DNA from 2 places in the Shewanella sp. MR-4 genome. Region 2 is predicted to be linked to the other one. Evidence: riboswitches for the same ligand, from Rfam matches in the RefSeq annotation. Region 2 holds a riboswitch; the other holds the start of a gene.
The links. A riboswitch is a leader RNA that binds a small molecule or an ion and turns the genes downstream of it on or off. The one in region 2 is predicted to bind lysine.

Region 1: it holds a riboswitch for lysine, as region 2 does, so the genes downstream of both, SHEWMR4_RS07080 (Na+/H+ antiporter NhaC family protein) here and lysC (lysine-sensitive aspartokinase 3) in region 2, are expected to answer to the same signal.

What each region holds. Positions count from the first base shown of each region.
Region 1 is NC_008321.1:1,567,204-1,575,591, forward strand. Features, by position in the region: gene SHEWMR4_RS07065 (H-NS family nucleoid-associated regulatory protein) at 1-220, opposite strand, end outside; gene SHEWMR4_RS07070 (electron transfer flavoprotein subunit beta/FixA family protein) at 530-1,279, shown strand; gene SHEWMR4_RS07075 (electron transfer flavoprotein subunit alpha/FixB family protein) at 1,280-2,206, shown strand; lysine riboswitch at 2,302-2,498, shown strand; gene SHEWMR4_RS07080 (Na+/H+ antiporter NhaC family protein) at 2,578-4,146, shown strand; gene SHEWMR4_RS07085 (M3 family metallopeptidase) at 4,264-6,414, opposite strand; gene SHEWMR4_RS07090 (multiheme c-type cytochrome) at 6,585-8,388, opposite strand, start outside.
Region 2 is NC_008321.1:757,040-765,427, reverse strand. Features, by position in the region: gene SHEWMR4_RS03435 (response regulator) at 1-263, shown strand, start outside; gene SHEWMR4_RS03430 (YacL family protein) at 353-727, opposite strand; gene SHEWMR4_RS03425 (zinc transporter ZntB) at 908-1,873, shown strand; gene SHEWMR4_RS03420 (succinylglutamate desuccinylase/aspartoacylase family protein) at 1,928-3,043, opposite strand; gene lysC (lysine-sensitive aspartokinase 3) at 3,045-4,400, opposite strand; lysine riboswitch at 4,544-4,718, opposite strand; gene SHEWMR4_RS03410 (DUF3293 domain-containing protein) at 4,960-5,394, opposite strand; gene arcA (two-component system response regulator ArcA) at 5,981-6,697, shown strand; gene SHEWMR4_RS03400 (S9 family peptidase) at 7,051-8,388, opposite strand, start outside.

The sequences.
Region 1 (8,388 bases), 810 kb from region 2:
CGTCGATTGATAAACCAACTGCTTCCATTTGTTGGCGGATTTCTTCGATTTTGGCATTACGCGCAGCAATAGCTTGCTGTTCTTCTGCCTCCATTGACTCACGCTCAACTAAAATTTTATCTAGCTTAGCCGCTAAATCACGCAGTTCTTCAACGCTGAGATCTTTTACCGCAGCTTTAAAACGACGACCGTGAGTTAATATCTCTAAAAATTCGCTCATATCTATTTTCGTCCCACTCTATTTTTATTACAGGATAATGGTGAACAACAGCTAAATGATAGAAACTAATATTGTTCGAATCAAATAAAATTATGCAATAAACAGAAATTAAATATTATTTAATTTTTGAACTTTTTAAATATGGCAGATAAGTGTTCAAAAATGTGGCCAATACCACAGACTTAAAAATGCAAACAGGCGTTTGAGTTTAGTTGACGTTAACGTTAACAGGACGTAAAGTGGCTCTATCCTGCATTGGTGATGACCAATGTTTTGTCCATGTACATGAAAGTGTAGGAAGGAAACCCTATGAAAGTATTGGTGCCTGTTAAGCGCGTAGTTGATGCCAATGTGAAGGTCAGGGTAAAAGCTGACAACACCAGCGTTGATACCGCAAACCTCAAAATGGCGTTGAACCCTTTTTGTGAAATTGCAGTAGAAGAAGCGGTTCGTTTAAAAGAAGCGGGCAGTGCTACTGAAGTAGTGGTCGTCAGTATCGGCAATAAAGCCGTTCAAGAACAATTACGTACCGCGTTAGCATTAGGTGCTGACCGTGCGATTCACATTGATACTGAAGAAGAGTTAACCCCAGTATCGATTGCCAAATTACTCAAAGCCGTACAAGAAAAAGAACAAGCACAATTAGTGCTGTTTGGTAAGCAATCTATCGATGGCGATAATAACCAAACTGGCCAAATGTTTGCGGCATTAACGGATATGCCACAGGCAACTTTTGCTTCTGAAATCAAAGTGGAAGGCAATTCAGTGCAAGTGGCTCGCGAGATTGATGGCGGGATGCAAACCTTAAGTCTGCCATTGCCAGCCGTGGTGACCGCCGATTTACGTTTGAACGAACCACGTTACGCTTCATTACCTAACATCATGAAAGCTAAACGTAAGCCATTAGATGTGCTCACTGTTGCGGATTTAGGTGTGACGCTAAAAGCCCATCAAACTGTGGTGAAGGTGACGCCGCCTGCCGAACGTAAAGCGGGTATCATGGTTGCGTCTGTAGCTGAGCTGGTTGAAAAGTTAAAGAATGAAGCGAAGGTGATCTAAATGGCCATTTTAGTATTAGCAGAACACGATAATGCGGCACTGAAACTGGATACCGCAAAGGTTGTCACCGCAGCCCGTGCAATTGGTGATGATGTGCATGTATTGGTGGTTGGCCACCAATGTGGCGCCGTGGCGCAAGCTGCGCAGGCCCTACAAGGCGTCGCTCAAGTATTGGTCGCCGATAACAGTGCCTATGAAGCGCATTTAGCCGAAAACGTAGCTAAATTGCTGGTGGACTTAGCACCAAATTACAGCCATATCCTCGCCGCAGCATCAAGTGCCGGTAAAGATACGCTACCGCGTGTGGCTGCCTTGTTAGACGTTGCGCAAATTTCTGAAGTGATTGGCGTAGTGAGTAGCGACACCTTTGTTCGCCCGATTTATGCGGGTAACGCTTTAGCGACAGTACAAAGCCATGACGCGATTAAAGTGATGACAGTCCGTGCCAGTGCCTTCGATGCGGCAGCGCAGGGCAACAGTGCAGCCGTGACTACTTTAGATAAAGTGTTTGAAGCCAAAACTCAGTTTGTGTCTCAATCATTGACCGTTTCTGCGCGTCCAGAGTTAGGTAATGCGGGCATTATCGTTTCTGGTGGCCGTGGTATGGGCAGCGGTGAAAACTTTGGTATGTTAGAGCAATTGGCGGACAAACTCGGTGCCGCTGTTGGGGCATCTCGCGCCGCGGTTGACGCAGGTTTTGTGCCTAACGATCTGCAAGTGGGTCAAACCGGTAAGATTGTGGCACCAAATCTCTACATCGCCGTGGGGATTTCGGGTGCGATTCAGCATTTAGCAGGGATGAAAGACGCTAAGGTGATTGTGGCAATCAACAAAGATCCTGAAGCGCCAATCTTCCAAGTGGCCGATTATGGTCTCGAAGCTGACCTGTTCGACGCCGTTCCAGAGTTGATTGCAACTCTAGGTTGATTTTATCTGTGATCTAAGTCAAAGTAAGCGGCTTTGCGGTGGCAACTGCTTAGCCGCTTATGTTTTTATGTGCCTCACGCCCGTGCAAGGGCGTTCTTAGAAGTAGAGGCGCACCAAATATCAGTAGTGATCAGTAGGGTGATTCCGTTGATCGTTCACGAAAGGATTTGGTGCCGAAGTGGTTTGATTTATCACGATCAACTGCTGGGGTTGTGCCGAATAGGTACAACACTGCCATAGTATTTTCTGATACGGATATTAGGAATAGTTACTATGGAGCGCTACTGATAGGACAGGTGATCTTGGGTATCTATTGCCTTTTCCCACCAGTTCAGTCGCCCTCCATTCGTATTTTGACGAAGAAATAATCAATGACTGTAGTAAGTTACGCCGATTCGGCACTTTCTCTGCTGCCGCCTGTGGTCGCAATTGTGTTGGCGATTTTCACTCGCCGCGTTCTCCTTTCCCTCGGTTTAGGTATTGTGATTGGGGTATTATTACTCAATCAATTTTCACCTGTGGCCAGCGGTGAGTTTTTAGTTAACAGTGTAAAAGGACTTTTTTGGTCAGAAGATGGCGTAAATTCTTGGAATTTATACATTCTCGGCTTTTTAATTGTATTAGGGATGATCACTGCGTTAATTACCGTCAGTGGTAGTGCGCGGGCATTTGCCGATTGGGCGCGCCTGCATATTCGCAATAAACGCGATGCCAAATTACTGACCATGTTTTTAGGCTGTGTTGTCTTTATTGACGATTATTTCAATAGCTTAGTCGTTGGTTCTGTCGCAAGACCCGTCACCGACCGTTATTATATTTCCCGCGCTAAGTTAGCCTATTTATTAGATTCTACGGCGGCGCCGGTTTGTGTTATTTCGCCAGTATCCAGTTGGGGCGCTTATATTATTGCGCTGATCGGCGGCATATTAACCGCCCATGGCTTTGCCGATTCTGGGCATTTGAGTGTATTTATTCAAATGATCCCTATGAATTTCTACGCTATTTTTTCTTTATTATTATTACTTTGTGTTGCATTTATGGGCTTGGATATTGGCCCTATGCGTGAGCATGAATTAAATGCACAGCGCGGTAATTTATATGATGAGAATAAAGGATTACCACCCGGGGCGAATGCCGATCTACCCGAAGCCGAAACGGGTAAAATCCTCGGGTTATTCTTACCTATTACCGTGCTGGTATTTGCGACCCTGTATTTTATGATCGATAGTGGTGCTCAGGTATTAGCGAAAGAAGGCATTGAATTTAATATTATTTCCGCTTTTGAGAAAACCGATGTCAGTTCATCACTGTTCTTTGGTGCCCTGATTGGTTTAGCGGTTGCACTGGTGCTTAACCTAGTGCAAGGCGTTGAAAAGTCGATGGTTGTTAAAGGTATAGTGCAGGGCGCTCGCTCTATGCTGCCTGCGATTTATATCCTGTTATTTGCATGGACTATTGCTGGTGTGATTGGCCAGCTTGAAACTGGTAAGTTTATGGCAAGCCTCGCCACAGGGAATATTCCCTTTGCCTTCTTGCCTGCGTTGATGTTTGTGTTAGCGGGTCTAACGGCGTTTTCTACCGGCACCAGTTGGGGCACGTTCGGCATTATGCTGCCGATTGCCGCCGATATGGCGATGGGTAGCCATACGGCCATGATGTTACCTATGCTAGCTTCAGTATTGGCGGGCGCGGTATTTGGTGATCACTGTTCACCGATTTCGGATACCACGATTTTGTCGTCAACCGGCGCGAGCTGCCACCATATCGACCACGTTGTGACTCAGCTGCCTTACGCAGTGATAGTGGCGCTGATCAGCATGGTGGGTTATGTGGTGCTTGGCTTTACTGAATCAGTCAATGCGGGGCTGCTGACCTGTAGTGTATTGTTTGTGTTGACTATCATTGGTTTGCAAATTAAATCAAGAAGTTTGGCGAAATAAACCGTAATTAAGAGAATGACAACTCTGCGGTTCGTAAGGTGAATTTCGCGAGAGTTAAAAATAAAATAGGCCAGCAAGTATGCTGGCCTATTTTTTTATTTATTACCCAACCCCAAATTACAGAGCAGTGTTGAGTCCACGGCGGTTCAATAACCCTTCGGTGGTAGGCTCTTGACCACGGAAGTTTTTGTAAGCTTCCATTGGTGCAATGCTGTTGCCCACTTCGCGAATGGTCTTGCGGTATTTCATGCCGATTTCACGGTTTAAGCCACCTTGAGTTTGCACATAAGCGTAGGCATCTGCTGCTAAAATCTCACTCCACATGTAAGCGTAGTAACTTGCTGAGTAACCACCTGGGAAGGCGTGGGCAAAGTAAGTTGACTTATAACGTGGTGGCACGGCAGTGATATTTAAGCCGTGTTTTTTCAGCGCATTGGCTTCGAATGTCGCCACATCTTGCAGTGGGGCATCAGGGCTTAATGAGTGCCATTCCATGTCGACGAGCGCCGCAGCCATATACTCTAAGGTATCGAAGCCTTGGTTAAAGCTGCCTGATTTGAGCAGTTTTTGCAGCAAATCATCGGGAATTGGCTTACCAGTTTCGTAGTGTTTGGCGTAGTTGGCTAACACTTTAGGGTGGGCTGCCCAATCTTCCTCGAAGGTTGATGGGAATTCCACAAAGTCACGGGAGACCGAAGTACCTGCCAAGCTTGGGTAAGTCACCTTAGAGAACATACCGTGGGTACCATGGCCCATCTCGTGGAACATAGTGGTCACTTCGTTGTAGCTGACGAAGGTCGGTTGTCCCTCTGGCGCCTTCTTAATGTTCATCACGTTGACCACGACAGGCTTAGTGCCTTCGAGGAAGGATTGACCCACGAACGAGCTCATCCATGCACCGCCGCGTTTGCCTTCACGGGCAAAGTAGTCGGCATAGAAAATCGCCATGCTCGAACCATCGGCATCAAACATTTCGTAGGCTTTCACATCCGGGTGGTACACGGGTAAATCTGGGCGAGGCTTTAAGGTGACGCCATAGAGTTCTTTGAGGGTGTAGAACACGCCGTCTTCGAGTACGCGGTTAAATTCGAAATAAGGGCGAATGCTATTGGCATCGAGGGCGTATTTTTCTTGGCGAACCTTCTCGGCGTAGAATTCCCAGTCCCATGGCGCGAGTTCAAACTTGCCGCCAGTCTTGTCGATCATCGCTTGGATATCGGCCGCTTCTTTCTCGGTATTGGTCACGACGGCTGGCACCATTGAACCAAACATGCTGTATACCGCTTCAGGCGTTTTTGCCATTTGTGGTGCGAGGCGGTAGCTGGCCCAGTTTTCATAACCTAATAGGGCGGCACGCTCAGCACGTAATTGCGCTAGACGAGACACTAAAGATGCGGTTTCGTTTTCACCCGTTAAGCCACGGTTTGCCGAGGCTTCCCAAATGCGTTGGCGCAGTTCACGGTTCTCTAAAGAGGCGAGCACAGGCTGGCGAGTGGTGTTGGTGATGTTGATTAAGTACTTACCTTCGTGGCCTGCGGCCTTGGCATCGTTTGCTGCTGAGGTGATTTCGCTGTCAGTCAGGCCCGCCAGTTGTTCTTTGTTATCGACAACGATGGCGATTTCTTTGGTTAAGCGCAGTAAACGTTGTGAGAACTCGTTGGTCAGCGTCGATTGTTCTTCGTTCAGAGCGCGGATCTTCACTTTCTGCTCATCGGTCAGTTTAGCGCCGGCCATGATAAAGCGTTGGTGATACACCTCAACCAAACGTACCGCTTCAGGCGTTAAGCCTAAGTTATTGCGGTCGTTATAAATAGTTTCAATACGGGCGAATAGTGCTGGATTGAGGTTGATGTTATCTGAGTGAGCCGCCATTTTCGGGGCCATCTCACCTTGGATTTTACGCAGGGCTGGATTGCTGTTTGAACCCGCGAGGTTGTAAAACACGCTCGATGCACGGGTCAGCAGGGCACCGCTTTTTTCCATGGCGACAATCGTGTTGTCGAAGGTCGGGGCGGCAGGATTGTTGGCAATGGTCAAAATCTCTTGATAATGCTCTTTAATGCCTTGCTCTAATGCGGGCTGAAAATGCTCGTCTTTAATGACACTAAAATCAGGCGCTTGGTATTGCAGCGTGCTGGCTTGGAACAGAGGATTTTGGGCTTGAACTGCGGTCACATTCGTCGTTTTAGTATCTTGAGTGCTGCAGCCTGCGAGTGTGCCTGTCATCAAAGTGGCGCCAATGGCGATGGCAATAAAACTTTTACGCATAGTTGAGTGATTTCCTTAGAATTGTAGTTTTTTGTGACTCTAGCGTTACTAACTTAAATAGGACTGAAAACCTATGGGGTGAAGTTGTAAGTAAAAGTAAACAAAAAAGCGCCCTACAACAGTAGGGCGCTTGAACTATTTTCTTGCAGGGAAAATAGCGGGACGACTAGCTATTTACGGGTAAAGTTATGGTACTTGTCGATACCAGAGCTGCTACCTGTGTTGTGGCACACGGCACAAGATTCACCCGTAGGTTGCTTGAACCAATCGCCAGTTGCTAGCACGCTGATTTCGCCACCGTTGCTCACCATGTGGGCTTTGACTGCATCGCCAGTATGGCAGGCATAACAGTTAGCGGTAACAGGGCTGGTCATCTTGCTGCCAGGTTCAAGAATGTATTGATTTGGCACTTTGTTTAAATCAATAGCGGTTTCGTGACAGGCAACACAGCTAGTGACTGGGTTGATAGCGCCTGCGCCGTTCGCTGTCTTGGCTTGGGTGCCGTCGGCCTTCATCTCACCGACATTCGCACCATTACCCCAGTGCCAGCTGTGGATCATAGGACCAAAACCTGCACCCAGAGTGGCCGAAGTCCGCGCCATACCGTTATCGTGACAGGCAATACAACCGTTACCGCCTTGATCGAATGCACCGTTTTTATGGAAGGCGGTGGCATCGTTATGGCAAGTCGTACAGCTGTTATCGCTGATCACGCTGCGACGTTCAAAGCCTGATACTTTCTCAGCGCTTACTGGATTTACCACATCTGAGTAGGCGGTGAAAGAAACACCCATTGAACCGTCATAACCGTTGGCTCTGAGGTTACCATTGCTTTGATAGCGTTGATTACCGTCGTACTCCATCCAGCCTGCGGTGCCGAAGGTGACCCGTGCAGAGTAGGCATAGTTAGCGTTTACTGCTTTGATATCCGTCAGTAGGTGACAGATATTCTTAGTACCATCGGTGTTGTAACCATAGTAGTACTTAGTACGGTCACCTGGGCGGCCGACTAAGGTGTTGTTGTCATAGGCATGCAGATAGGCACCAGCGTAGACAATCGGCTTCTTGGCATCAAATACCAGAGGGTCTGAGTAGTTGAAGTTATCTTTAATGCTAAAGATGTTACCGTCAGTGTCTTTCACAGTAATGGTGGTACACCAACCGGGTTCAACTTTCGCTACGCTTGAGCCATCGGGCGCATAGTGGTCGGTTAAGGTGGAAATATCATCCACTTTAACGGGGGTTGAGAGTGTCACTTGGTACTTAGCGCGGATAGCTTGACGCTCGGTAATGCCTTCTTTGCCTTCATGCATTGGTCGTACATCGGCACCGTTACTTGGCACAATCGCACCTGGTACGCCGCCAGTGTTGTGGCAGTCGATACAACCAGGGCCTGAAACGCTGATATTGGTCGGCGCTTCAACGTGGCAGGAACTACAGTTCATCACGCTGAAATCTTTAGTGAATTTCTGGTGATTAATGTGGCCAATTTTAGACAGTGTATTGGTGGCGTAACCGCCGATTGAGAAGCCTTCTGCGTTTTTCGCGCCGCGGCTTACCGAGCCGTGACAGACTAAACAGCCTTCAACGAAGGTGACTTCGCTGTCCATACCTGTAGCGACATAGCTGGCATGGCGACGTGGGCTAGTGGCGTAATCCACGTGACAGGCGTAGCAGCTGTCGGTGGTGGTTGAATGCGTGCCTTCAGGCTTATTCACCACCATTGGCGCAGAGCGCGCAATACCGCTTTCGCTGTTGCCGCCGACTCTGAGCCAGACAATGCCTTCAGTGCCTGCATTAACGCCTTTCATCGGTGCTTTAAAGCTGTAGTGACCATCGCCTAGCGACTTAATTTCTGCGCCTTCAGTGGCTTGAGTCGCCGCGCCGCCGATATGCACGTTGTCGGCAACATTGTTAATGTCCGCTTCGGTGCGGTTATTGATAAAGCCTTTATCCGTTAAAGCGGCGACTTTG
Region 2 (8,388 bases):
TGGGCCACAGAGTGATCAGCGACGAAGTCGAAGAATATCTGTACGAGCTTAAAAATGCCGCCGATGAACAGGAATGGATCTCAAGCCTCACACCAAGGGAGCTACAGATCCTGCAACAACTGGCGGAAGGGTTAAGCAACCGGATGATTTCAGAGCACTTACATATCAGTGAAGGCACAGTAAAAGTACACGTGAAAAATCTGCTGCGTAAGGCCAATGCTAAATCGAGAACCGAAATGGCAGTAAGGTATCTGAATAACTAATGCTGAAACCTCATGATTAAACGCAAGGTTAAAAATAACAAAGGCAATCAATAGATTGCCTTTGTTATATCGAGATTAAAAGGGCTTAGCTAGCGCCCTTTTTCCACAAACTCATACCAACTTAACAGGGCTTCCTCTAAATCCTCTAAGCCACAATAGGCTTCTGATTCCGCATCGTAGAGTGACATCGATTCTTCGAGCTCATATTCCTGCTCAAATCCTAGAGCATTGGCATAAATCCGCGCCTGTTCTTCATCGAGATCTAGGGTGAGATCGCCACCAATCAGACGCCAAGAATCTCGCTTGCCCGCTTGAATATCTTTGATAATATCGAGCACTTGTTGAATTTTGGCTAACTCTGGCCCCAACTCTTCCGAAAACCATTGGCCCAGCACCTCATGGTCCATACTAAAGCTGGCTAGATAAGTGCCCGTCAAACTATTGCGCCGAAATTCATATTCCATTTTATCTTCTCAATGCATCACAACTATGGCTAATTTTAATCTATTTCATCATAAGTTGCTTGACCAGCAATTTAGGCCCGAGAAGTGAGGCAATTATCAGCACAAACGACGCCTATACTTCATTTTCGCAACGAAATCAGTTAGCTTGAATCCATGATTGAGTAAGAGATGGAATGCGATATGCACGATGGATTTATCTACAGCTTAGTGCTTAGTGGCGCTCAGGCAGGTTCAACCTTAAGCCCAGAAGAGCTTGAAAACTGGGATCCTAAGGATGGACTGATCTGGATACACCTACGTTATCGCCATAAAAAAGCCCGTCATTGGGTGCTAAACAGCGGCCTAAATAAAGTCGAAACCGATGCCCTTCTGGCCCAAGATACCCGCCCACGGGCCGTGTTTGCAGGTGAAGGCGTCTTGCTGGCCCTGCGCGGGGTAAACTTAAACCCCAATTCGGCCCCCGAAGACATGGTTGCAGTGCGAATTTACGCCGACAAACAACGGATTATCTCAACCTGTGATCGCGAGCTACTCTCGGTTAAAGATGTTGCAGAACTCATTATGGAAGGCGCCGGTCCCACCACCACAGGGGACTTTATCCTTGCGGTTTGCGAAAGACTCACCACCCGTAAAGTGGATTTTATCGACACCCTTGAAGAGCAACTTTCTGAGTTAGAAGAACAAGTTGTCTCTGGCAATGTAAAAGATTTACGCACAGATATCGCCGAGCTACGCAGGCAAACCGTGGCGCTGCGCCGTTATTTAGGCCCGCAGAAAGAAGCTTACGCCAAGATGCTCTCGGATCAATTTGTGCTGTTTAATGAATCCGAAAGACTCAAGATGCGCGAAACCACAGATAAGCTGATCCGCACCATTGAAGACTTAGACGCCCTGCGCGATAGGGCCAATGTGACCCAGGAAGAATTACTCAGTCAACAATCGGAGCAACTAAACAAGCGCTTGTATTTCTTATCCTTAGTCTCGGCAATCTTCTTACCGCTGGGCTTTTTGACCGGATTGCTTGGGGTCAATATTGGTGGCATTCCCGGTGCCGATAATGCTTGGGCTTTTGCGACCTTCTGCGGCATTCTTATCTCGCTGGTCGCCCTGCAAATGGCACTCTTCTATCGCTTTAAGTGGTTGTAGACTGGAATAAAAAACGCCAATCTTATGATTGGCGTTTTGTTTTACCCATTGCCGTTACTGTGGCAATTCAAACAAATTCGTCATGACTTTATAAAGCTCTGTGCCTTGATGCACTGACGCCGAGGCAAAATGGAGTATGGGCACACAATCCTGCGGCAAGCTTAGCGCCGTCAGCTCCTGCTCACTGCCATATAAGTCGAGCCGCAGCAGATTGACTAAGGTCTCACCCGCCGCCAGTGGCTCTCCCACGGGCGCCACATATTCCACCAATCCCGCCATGGGCGCATGGTACTTTTTGTAATCCTTAAGATAACAGCCAAAACGTGGCATCTTTGCGGGTGCGACTCGCTCGGCGATCACCCCACGATGACTCAAGTAGGCCAAAATCCCCTGAGCATCGACTAAAGCATCCTCAAGGCAAATGCGTTCTTGGCTCGCAAGTTCCAAGGTAAAGGCCGAAACAGCGATCTCAAGTTCTCGCCCCTGTGCTTTGGCGACTTCACTCAATTGCCACCAAGGGCAAAATGCCGCTTCATCCATAGCCCCGCCAAAACTATTGGGGATCACTAAGGTGTAAGGAATCGAGAAAAACTGCGCCGCCACAATATCATATTCTGGGCAATACAAGTGTTTACAGGATTTAGGCCCGGTATGCAGATCCAATACTATATCCGCCTCGTGGGCCATGGCCTGCAGGTTAACCGCTAATCTGTGGCCCGTGGTCACGCCCCACTCGTTACGTAATCGCTGCTGACACGCCTCAACTAAGGTACTGCGGTAAGCTTGGATAAGCGCACTATCACTAAGCTCGGCATGTTCACGGTACCAAGCGGGTAAATCAATCGAGTGATTTAAGTACTCGCGGTTCCAGTTTGCCCCTGTGATAGGGTCAAAACGCCCCAGCGTAAACTCACCACTCTTTTGATTTATCCCCAGCGGATTTGCCAAGGGCACTAAGGTGATTTCCCCTAAGATGTCACAGCGCTCAAGCTGCTTCATCAATTGGAAAATCACCGCATTCCCCTGCACCTCAGCGCCGTGGACATTGGCCTGAATATACACTTTAGGGCCAGAAACATGACCACTTGGCTTGAAGTGGTAAATCGGCAGAGTGAGTGCTTGCCCTGCGGCAAGCTCCCCAATGGTTAAAGACGACGCAGTCGGTTGCATATTACGCGCCTTCGAACAGGTTTTCGTGCAGTGCTTTAACCACTTGCGCCGCTTCTGATTCGGCGACCAATACGCACAAATTATGCGGGCTGGCGCCTTGGCAGATCATACGCACATTGTGGGGCTCAAGCACTTCAAACACCCGGCGGCAAATGCCCGCAGTGGTGGCAATACGGTTACCGATAATCGCCACCAGTGCTAAACCATCTTCAACACGTACACGGCAATGCTGTGATAATTCCTGCAGCAACGCCTCGCTCAACAGCCCTTGGCCGCTTGAATCCGAGCCGGTTTTATCTAGGGTCAGCGATACGTTAACTTCTGAAGTGGTGATCAAATCCACACTGATCTTATGCCTTGCCAGTGTGGCAAAGGTTTCAGCCAAGAAGCCCTGAGCATGCAACATTTGCAGGCTGTGTAAATTGAGTAGCGTTTGGTCGCGGCGCAGCGCAACCGCACGAAATACAGGCGCATCTTCAACCTGATGACGGATCCAAGTGCCTCCCTTTTCAGGCTCCTTACTCGAACCGACAAACACTTGAATTTGCTGGCGCACCGCAGGCAGGATCGTCGCAGGGTGCAGCACTTTGGCACCAAAAGTCGCCATTTCGGCGGCTTCGTTAAAACTGATTTCGGCAATAGGATGGGCGTTTGGCGCAAGACGCGGATCGGTCGTGTAAATCCCGGCCACATCGGTCCAAATCTCAACCGCAGAGGCTTTTAAGGCTTCGGCTAACAGTGCCGCAGAATAGTCGCTACCGCCACGGCCAAGTGTGGTGGTTTGTCCGGCCTCATCTGAACCAATAAAGCCTTGAGTCACAATCACTTGTTCAGATAACAGCGGCAGTAAATGCTCACGAGAGAGAATGGCAATTTGCTCAACCTGTGGCTCGGCGCGGCCAAAATGGCTGTCGGTGCGCAGCACTCGGCGCACATCGAAGGCACTCGAGTTGGCGCCTTTTTCGCGCAATACCGCCGCAAATAATGCCGACGAACACTGCTCGCCAAGGGACAATAACTCATCCATGGTGGCCTTGCTGCGTTGGGATGCCAGCGCTTCGCTCAATACCGCCATACGACTTAACAGCTTATCCAATGCCGCAGCTACATCGTTGGGGCGACCCAGTTTATCTAAGATAGCGTATTGAATTTGGGCTATTTGCTTTAAGCGCTGTAAACGACCATCGTCATTCATCGACTCTTGAGTGAGTTCAACCAAGAGGTTAGTCACGCCACTGGAGGCGCTAACCACCACTAAACGGCAATCGGGATTGCCCAGTACGATATCGGCGCAGCGATTCATTGCACCGTAATCGGCGACAGAGGTACCACCAAATTTTGCGACAACAAGAGACATTATCGTACCTCCGCAGAAGCAGAAGACACGGCACAAACTAGGATAAGATCTTGATTAACTAACATGATTACGCTCCGAACCAACTTCGTTCGAAGAGCCTGGTGCTCAATGATACGCACCCCAATAGAAGGGAAACAGCAATCGTCACCAGAAGCTCTCCACCAATTACAGGTGACAATCGTTAGGATTCAGCCTAAGCGACCGACATAAACATGCAGCAACCACATCTATGCCTCGGCGTTAATCTCCCTCATCAATCATCGCTGGAGTTTGTGCTCCTCTGACTGACTACCTAGTTAACGCTCCTCTTCTGTTCCTTTCCGCCGGAAAGGGACGAAAAAAGTAGCAATAAACCCCTAATGAAGTCAATGCTAATTTCACATCGCATAAACAAATTCAATAAACGCTTTTAAAAACAATGAGCAATTTAGCGGTAAAGCCAAAGCAAAAATGGTGGCGAGGTATCATGCAGGCATTAACAGGATTAAAAAATAACCGACCTAGCCTTGCCCTTTACAGGCAAAGCCGGACAAGAAAAATAGCAATAAACTCGCGCGGCTTAGGTCGCTAGATCCGGCAGTTCGTAAACCAAACGCACGTGATCATTAAACAGGCCTAAACACACTTCATCATGCCCGGTGATGGTGCAAGGCACTAAACTCACCTCGCCCTTTTCCACCATGTAGATGGCATATTGATTAAACTTTTTCCCCAACTGCAGCGCCATGCTTCTATCGACGAACACGGCCCAGCTCTTTTCCATATGGGATAAATCTGGCGATGCGCCCACCATTGCACGATAGGGGCTGCCGATTAATTCAATATCACGGAGAAGTTGGCGGTCGAGTAAACGGTTTTGGCTGGGACTGAGGAGGGTTGAAGCGGGATTATGGGCGGTAATTACAGCAAAGGAAAAATCACAGGATAATGCTTGAGTAAGCAAAAACAACGGCTTCTGGTAATGCTGCCACAAATCTTGAGTCATGTTGTCCATTGGTTGTCTAGTCGAAAAATGAACCCGAGCTAGTGTAGCAGAGCGCCTTCAAAATCCAAAGAGGCGTGAACTAGGTCACAAGAATTAAAAATACATTAGTTATACTAATCAATAACTAAAGTAAATATCATGGTAAATCAGGGCTTCATCCAGAAATTTGTTAACATTTCATTTGTTAACAAATGCCTAAAACGAGTACAATGTCGCCATTGGCTAGTTGAGCAGATAACATTAAGTTTGCTTAATCTTGACAAGGGTTTGTTAGATTCCTCAGTGAAATCACCCAAAGCTAGCCAGACATCTTTTAAAATGTGTTCTACATTTGATTTATCATTTAAACATTTTAAAAAAAACAATAGTTAAGGAACTATTTATAACTATTGCTTATCGAAGTTGATACTGGTTACGTTTTATCGTATTACACTTTAAACGTGCACTTTATATACATCCTGACGTGTCGCCGTAAAGATCTTTCCTTTGAAGCACAGAGCAGTTAGAGGAAGTATCAACATTTTATGAATATAAGGATCCGATGTAAGTGTTCCTTATGGTTAGAATAAAATTGGTTAAAATTTAGGTAATTAATATGCAAAATCCGCACATTCTGATCGTTGAAGATGAAGCCGTTACCCGTAACACGCTGAGAAGTATTTTCGAGGCAGAAGGGTATGTGGTAACTGAGGCCAATGATGGCGCAGAAATGCATAAGGCTATGCAGGAAAACAAAATTAACCTCGTGGTTATGGACATTAACCTACCAGGTAAAAACGGTCTGTTGTTGGCACGTGAATTACGTGAAATCAACAACATTGGTCTGATCTTCCTGACAGGCCGTGACAACGAAGTCGACAAAATCCTTGGACTTGAAATTGGCGCGGACGATTATATTACCAAGCCGTTCAACCCACGTGAATTGACGATTCGTGCTCGCAACCTTCTGACTCGTGTGAATAGCGCTGGTAACGAAGTCGAAGAAAAGAGCTCTGTCGAATACTACCGTTTCAACGATTGGAGCCTAGAGATCAATAGCCGTTCTCTGGTGAGCCCACAGGGTGAATCTTACAAACTGCCACGTAGCGAATTCCGCGCTATGCTGCACTTTGTTGAAAACCCAGGCAAAATCTTAACTCGTGCCGATCTGCTGATGAAGATGACTGGCCGTGAGTTAAAGCCACACGACCGTACTGTTGACGTGACTATCCGTCGTATCCGTAAGCACTTCGAGAGCTTGCCAGATACGCCAGAAATCATCGCGACTATCCACGGTGAAGGCTACCGTTTCTGCGGTAACTTAGAAGACTAATCTTCGAAGTCCGTTTGAATAATAAAAACCAGATCCTCGGATCTGGTTTTTTTATCTCTGCAATATGGCCAATCCTCTGCCCCGCTTTATCACCCCGCCAAACTTGAATCGCTAAACTTGAATAACCAAGTTTAAATAGCCATCGCAAACCTTAAGCGCATCGATTGGAATGGAGCACTTACTCACAACCAAGTGCTATCCACAGCCTTAACTCAGATGTTAGCTAAGGTGGTAGCTAAGGTATTAGCCAAATACCGAGTGTAAAAAAAGAGTGAGGTGTTAGCCTCACTCTTGGATAACTGCATGCGCTAGTTTAACTGCGTACGCTTGGTTAAACAGTGCTCTGCTGTGGGTTATTTGCCGCTTTTAAGCTGTCTATCGAGGAAATCCGCCAGTGAGCGATATAAATGATTACGCACTTTCTCACCGCGCATCGAATGCTTAGAACCTGGATAATCAATCATCTGGAACAGTTTGCCTTCGTCCTGCAACGCCTTATACACGCGAGTACTGTTTTCAAACAACACGTTATCGTCGGCCATGCCGTGGTACATCAATAACCCCGACTGATAGTTTTTCACATAGGGGAACACGCTACTGGCTTCGTAACCTTGTTCATTATTCGCGGGATGGGCGAGATAACGCTCGGTGTAGTGAGTGTCGTACAAGCGCCAATCGGTGACGGGCGCACCCGAAATCGCCGCCTTAAAGTAATCTGGCGCCTTAAACAAACTCATCAAGGCCATATAACCGCCGTAGCTGTGGCCATAAATCGCCACATTATCGCTATCGACAAAGGGCAGACTGCGCAGATAGTCGACGCCAACCTTTTGGTCGTTCACTTCCGCCTCACCCAAGTGACGGTAAATCACCTGTTCGAACTGAGTGCCTCTATGGGCACTGCCACGGTTATCCAGTTGAAATACCACATAACCTTGCTGCACTAAGTATTGGGTAAAGTAATCCTGCTCACTCCAACTATTGGTCACCAATTGCGCATGTGGGCCACCATAAACGCGTACTACCACAGGGTATTTTTTGTTCGCATCGAAGGGCACAGGTTTAAAGAGACGCGTTTGTAAGATTTGACCATCTTCGGCTTTAAGCTCTTTAAACTCAGGCAGTTGCCACAGGCCAGCATAGTCATACAGAGGATGACCTGCTTTGACTTGGTTCTGCTCGACCCACGCCAAGTGTTGACCCTTATCGCCGTGCAAACTGATCTGTGGCGGCTGAGATAAGCTATTAAAATAATCCAGATACACACTTTGACTATCGGCAAATACCGGATTGTGCATCCCCGCCTCGCTGCTCACGCGCTCAACCTTGCCACCCGCTAACGACACACGGTAGAGATGTTTTTCGATAGGGGTATCTTTGCGGCCGGTGAAATACACCCAGCCTGCGGTTTCATCGATATATTCCAGCTCATCGACTGCCCAATTGCCCTTGGTCAGTTGTGTCTTCAGCTTACCTTTTAGGTCAAACAAATAGAGATGATTAAAGCCGTCACGCTCAGAGGCCCAGATAAACGCCGATTGCTGCTTTAAGAAGTGCAGGTCATTGTTTAGATTCACCCAAGCATCGCTGCGCTCTTTGACTAAGGTTTTCGGCTTGGTCAGCGCATCGAGCGCCACCAGTTGCAGGTCTAATTTTTGTTGATCGCGGCTCTGCCACTGGAAGGATAAATG